Regions from separate parts of the Bacillus sp. EB106-04-04-XG123 genome, predicted to be linked through region 1. Evidence: riboswitches for the same ligand, from Rfam matches in the RefSeq annotation. Region 1 holds a riboswitch; the other holds the start of a gene.
The links. Region 1 has a riboswitch for S-adenosylmethionine ahead of AC3WTB_RS06370 (methionine ABC transporter ATP-binding protein). Riboswitches for the same ligand answer to the same signal wherever they lie in the genome.
Positions count from the first base shown of each region.

Region 2: another riboswitch for S-adenosylmethionine. It lies ahead of metK (methionine adenosyltransferase); the one in region 1 lies ahead of AC3WTB_RS06370 (methionine ABC transporter ATP-binding protein).

Region 1 covers NZ_JBYTDZ010000002.1:179,678-182,816, forward strand. The annotation lists gene AC3WTB_RS06365 (methionine ABC transporter permease) at 1-429, opposite strand, end outside; gene AC3WTB_RS06370 (methionine ABC transporter ATP-binding protein) at 422-1,447, opposite strand; SAM riboswitch class I at 1,602-1,710, opposite strand; gene AC3WTB_RS06375 (SCP2 sterol-binding domain-containing protein) at 1,813-2,154, opposite strand; gene AC3WTB_RS06380 (thioredoxin family protein) at 2,275-2,577, opposite strand; gene AC3WTB_RS06385 (ribonuclease M5) at 2,590-2,934, opposite strand; gene AC3WTB_RS06390 (YusG family protein) at 3,066-3,139, opposite strand, start outside.
Region 2 covers NZ_JBYTDZ010000005.1:30,352-33,490, forward strand. The annotation lists gene pckA (phosphoenolpyruvate carboxykinase (ATP)) at 1-659, opposite strand, end outside; SAM riboswitch class I at 886-1,020, shown strand; gene metK (methionine adenosyltransferase) at 1,216-2,418, shown strand; gene asnB (asparagine synthase (glutamine-hydrolyzing)) at 2,567-3,139, shown strand, end outside.

The sequences.
Region 1 (3,139 bases):
CAATACTTTGAAAATGATTGTCGACGTTTTCGCTCCCATTGATCGTGCTGCTTCAATGACTCCTTTGTCTACCTCACGCAGTGCAATTTCGACAAGACGTGCATAGAATGGAGCTGACCCTATGACAAGGGCAGGGAGTGCTGCATTTGGGCCAAGAATCGTGCCCATAATGAGTTTTGTAAATCCTAATAATAGAATGATTAGAATGATAAAAGGAATCGATCTGAAAATATTGACGACTGCCCCAATGACGGTGTTAATCGGTTTATTTTCCCAAAGACCGCCTTTACTCGTTAGAAAGAGTAATAGTCCAAGGATAATACCAATGGCAAAGGCAAATGCCAATGAAATCAGTGTCATATACACCGTTTCACCTGTTGCACTCCAGATGACGTCTAAATCAACGTTCGGAAACCATTTCTCAAACATGTGTCATCACCTCGATTTCAACCTGTTTGCTTTGGATATAGGCGATGGCTTTTTCTACCTCAGTCTCTTCTCCATTAATGTGGATAAAGAGTGTTCCAAACGCGCCTTCCTGCGTTTGAGAAATCTTCCCTTGAAGGATGTTCACATCGACATGAAACGATCGAATGATTTCTGTGATCAGTGGCTGCTCGGCAGAATCACCGATAAAGGACAACCGTACGACCTGACCTTCTTTTACTCGCTCTAGGACGTGCTCGATTGTTTCTTTCGCTTCCTCTGGTTCCGCAAGCTGTTTCACAAATCGCTTCGTCATTTCTTCCTTCGGCTGTCTGAAGACGCGCAATACTTCGCCTTCTTCGACAATACGTCCATTTTCCATGACTGCGACGCGATGACAAATTTTGCGAATGACGTGCATTTCATGTGTAATGAGCACAATCGTGAGCCCTAATCGTTTATTGATATCCGCCAAAAGCTCAAGGATCGAATCGGTCGTTTGCGGATCTAGCGCAGATGTCGCTTCGTCACATAGAAGAACCTTTGGATCATTCGCTAATGCCCTCGCAATGCCGACACGCTGTTTTTGCCCGCCGCTAAGCTGAGACGGATACGCATTTTCTTTTCCTTCTAAACCGACCAATTTAATCAGTTCATTCGCACGTTCTCTCCGTTTTGATGTCGGTACCCCTGCGATCTCAAGCGGGAACATAATATTTTGTCTCACCGTTCTTGACCAAAGTAGGTTAAAGTGCTGGAAGATCATGCTGATTTCTTGTCTTGCTTTCCGAAGTTTCGCATTCGATACTTCATTGATCCGGTTGCCTGCCACTTCAACAATTCCTTCTGTTGGCAGCTCCAGACCGTTTAATAGGCGAATAAGCGAGCTTTTTCCTGCACCACTATACCCGATAATTCCGAATATTTCACCTTTATCAATATTCAAGTTGACGTCTTTTACGGCATCAACATTTCCGCTTTTTGAATGATACGTTTTTGATACATTCTGTAAATGAATCACAGTCTGATCACCTGCTTTCTTGCTGAATCTATAGGTTTCCATCACATACGTTATTTATTCTTCTTTCTGTCATGACTCTAGCCTGACGCCAGGTCAGTAAAAAAGACCTAACTGCAACGCAAGCAGAAAGGCCTTTTATGTCAATTACGCCTTTCTCTCATCTTTCAAAGCGCTGCGGCTTTGAGTGAATTGGCACCAATTTCAGCTATGCTGACGGTTGCCGGGTTTCATAGGGCACGTCCCTCCACCTCTCTTAATAAGAGAAAATATGTTGTTTTATGTGATGTTCATGTTTTTACTAACGTAGAATATCATGCTATCTGAGATATGTCAACGCTGTAAATCGCTAATTTCCAAGTAAACAACTACGTTATCATTTTTCGAAAAAAACCGTTCGTCAGCCAAAGCACTGCCTCTAGTCTAAGGAGCGCACGGAATGACCCTTTGACTTTGACTTGTCCTCTGCTGATTAACTGCTGTAAGGACATATCTCCATCTAATAATTGTAGAATCTCTTTCCTCTCACCATAAAAGATGAGATCCGATAACTCAATTGCAGGTAGTTTCTTCACTTCACCACGTTCATCCACAATCAATGTACAAGAGTCAGTTTCCGCCTCAAATGTAATCTTCAAGGATGATGATGAGAGCAGCGGTTTTAATAGTAAACGCTGCCCTGTGTTACCATGGGCTTTCACATTTTCCACATGTATAACCTCCCTGTCATTTGGTTATACATAACATTTCTCTACAAACATCTTCTTGTCCTTTATAAATAACTCGACAAATTTTCAAATGAATTTCTTGAAATATGACAAAAAACCGCTTTATTTAGCGGTTTCAATCATTTCATGAAGATATGGAACAGAGTGAAAGGCATAGCCTTTTTGCACCAATTCTCCTTTTTTAAACAGTAGAAAGCAAGGAACACTCTCGATCTCAAATGCTTTTGCAAAGCCTGGTGAATAGTTTAAATTGTTTTCGTAAAATGGCACATCCGGCTGCATGGCGTCTACGACTGCCAGCATTTTCTTTGCCAGCTGGCATGTTCCACAAAACGGTGTATATAAGTATAAAAGAAATAAATCGTCCTCTATCTCTTTGAATTCGTGTTCTTCAATCTCTTTCATATACGTCCACCCTCATAAATATTTCGAATGAACATCAATGTTTGCAGCTAATAGGATAGATGCAATGTGGGCTGACGGTGAAGCGGCCACTTCGCGGTACGTTCTGTCGACAAAAAGATGAAGTGCTTCAGGGAATTCTTTTCGAAATTGCTTCCGCAGTTTGTCGCCTGCATCGTCACTGTCTGCTAATATGTAAACGTCTTTCCCCAATAAATCGTCCACAAGCTGGTCCAGCTTCGATGTACTGATCGTGCCATTGGTGCAAATGATGGTAACAGGTTCACTTATGACTTCTTTCAGCTTTTGTTTGTCTGTTTTACCTTCTACAATGATGACCTTTTCTATCTCGACATTCATCACGATCACCCGGCCCTTTTGACGTTGATTCACTTCTTCCTTAGATTACAATCTTTCATCCAGGTTGTAAAGATTGGGCGCCTCGTCATCAAAAAGACTGCAGTTTTTGTTCACTGCAGTCTCCTCTGTGATTAGCACCACCCATTTTCATCGTCACAGTCTACATATTTTTCTGTCCCATCGGTCAATGTATCCGTTAGACGAT
Region 2 (3,139 bases), on a different contig from region 1:
GCTGAGCAGTGCATAGATAAAATATCTTGCTCAGGAAGCAGGTAGTTCATCACAGAGAAAATGGACTTTTTCATTTCTCCTGCATATTCTGTTCCACCGATAAGAATCGTGCGTTTTTCAAAAGAAACGATGATAAACGTTTCAGAGTTTGTGCCATCTGTTGCAGGATCCGCTTTGAAGTGCGGTGCAGATAAGATGGTGAAAGGTTTTTCGTTTGAAGAAGGTGTTGACCCGTCAGGTCTGATAAATAGCTGCTTGGCAAAAAGATTGTGCCATGCGAATTCGTTTACAACTGTAATCGGCATACGATATCTTTCATCAGCGCCTGCAAACCCTTCAAAGACGAATAGTTCATCACGTTCTTTTAAGTATGACACAACCTTTGTATATAAACGGTCAAATGCTTCTTTGGAGATCGGCTGGTTGACTTGACCCCAATCGATTTTATGCTCAGAGCTTTCTTCTTTGACGATAAATTTATCTTTAGGCGAACGTCCTGTGTAGGCTCCAGTTGTCGCGCGGACAGCTCCTGTTGATGTTAAAACGCCTTCATTACGTGCCAAAATCTTTTCAACAAGTTTCGGAACAGATAAATTTTGGTGCGTATTTTCTAATGAGAGCAATGACTGCAAATCTTCTTTTAAATCCACTGAGTTCATAAAAAAACCCTTCCTTTACCGTTGAATTTGTTTGTTTCGATTAGTATAACACATTAATAATAATAGTCTATACTATTTAAAAATTTTTGTGTGTGTTTTTTCATTTCTGCTATGAAAATATGCTTTTTGGTGATGCTAATGATGAGGAGAAAAAAGAGGGAGATAATTCTTATGAAGCATTGACATGACGCAAGGGTTTAAGATAAGATATCTTATTGAACGGATACTCTTATCCCGAGTTGGTGGAGGGACAGGCCCGATGAAGCCCAGCAACCGGTTTCTTATGAAAAAGGCATGAACATGCTGAGAAACCAAGGTGCTAACCTGATGCAAGGTACAAGAACACCTTGAGCGATAAGAGTGAAAGGCATGCGATCTCAGACCCTTTCCTCGCAATGAAGGAAATGGTTTTTTTATTTTTGGGATATCATATGAACAAATTGCCAATAACATCTCTAATATAAACGTTATTAAATATAAGAGGGAACGAGTTCCGTATCATATTGGAGGCCTCATCTTGGGATGATGTGGTCTTGTACAGGAGGAAATAGCCATTATGAGTCAAAATCGTCGTTTATTTACTTCAGAATCAGTGACAGAAGGACATCCGGATAAAATCTGTGATCAAATTTCAGACAGCATTTTGGATGAAATTTTAAAGAAAGATCCAAATGCACGTGTTGCCTGTGAAACTTCTGTTACAACCGGTCTCGTATTAGTAAGCGGTGAAATTACAACGTCTACTTATGTCGATATTCCAAAGACGGTGCGTGACACAATTAAGGAAATTGGCTACACACGTGCGAAATATGGTTTTGATGCGGAAACATGTGCGGTCCTTACATCAATTGATGAACAGTCTGCTGATATTGCGCAAGGTGTAGACAAAGCGCTTGAAGCACGTGAAGGAACAATGACTGAAGAAGAAATTGATGCGATTGGTGCAGGTGACCAAGGATTGATGTTTGGTTTTGCCAACAACGAAACCGAAGAGCTCATGCCGCTGCCGATTTCCCTAGCGCATAAATTATCTCGCCGTTTAACAGAAATACGCAAGAATGAAACACTTGCATACCTTCGTCCAGACGGAAAAACACAAGTGACAGTTGAATATGATGAGCAAAACAAACCAGTTCGTATTGATACAGTGGTTATTTCTACGCAGCATGCACCAGAAGTGACGCTTGAACAAATTCAAAGTGACTTAAAAGAGCATGTCATCAGCCCTGTCGTTCCAAGTGAACTGATTGATGAACAGACAAAATACTTTATTAACCCAACTGGCCGTTTCGTGATTGGTGGACCTCAAGGGGATGCTGGTTTAACTGGACGTAAAATCATCGTTGATACGTATGGCGGATATGCTCGTCATGGCGGCGGTGCTTTCTCAGGTAAGGATGCAACGAAGGTTGACCGTTCTGCGGCATATGCTGCTCGTTACGTAGCGAAAAACATCGTAGCTGCCGGCCTTGCAGATTCTTGTGAAGTACAGCTTGCTTATGCAATTGGTGTTGCACAGCCTGTATCGATTTCAATTGATACATTCGGAACAGGAAAAGCTTCTGAAGAAAAATTAATTGAAGTGGTTCGTGCAAACTTTGATCTTCGTCCAGCGGGCATTATTAAAATGCTTGACCTGCGCCGTCCGATCTACAAACAAACAGCTGCATACGGACATTTCGGCCGTCACGACTTAGATCTTCCGTGGGAAAAAACGGATAAAGCCGAAACACTTCGTAAAGAAGCATTGGGACAATAACAACATAGAAAACCGCTTATTTTAAGCGGTTTTCCTTTTGATTAAAAAAAAATCTGTAAAAAGCGAAAAAATGTGAAACAAAATCGGACAAAATACTGTCTAATTATAGGTCTACTTTTAAGAAATAACATAACGTGGAGGCAATAATATGTGTGGGTTTGTTGGTGTATTTAATCACCGTCCATTGTCCGAAACTACTGAACAGGAAGAGCTAATTAAACAAATGAATCGTCTCATCGTTCATCGCGGTCCGGATGATGAGGGTTACTTTCATGATGAGCATGTAGGATTTGGATTTAGACGTTTAAGTATTATAGATGTTGAGCACGGAAAGCAGCCGCTTTCTTATGAAGATGAAAAGTACTGGATTATTTTCAACGGAGAAATTTATAACTATGTGGAGCTGAAGGAAGAGCTTGTGAAAAAAGGCTATTCATTCAGCACAGATTCAGATACGGAAGTACTTCTTGCCACATACCGTCATTATAAAGAAGAAGCGGCTTCAAAGCTTCGCGGCATGTTTGCATTTTTAATTTGGGATAAAGAAGCGCAATTATTATATGGCGCAAGAGATCCTTTTGGCATCAAACCGCTTTATTTTACACAAATGGATGAGCAAGTGTACTTTGCGTCTGAACGCAAAAGCTTGATGGCAGTGAACGAGAACATTTTGTTTGATGAGACATCCTTACAGCAATACATGTCATTTCAGTTCGTACCT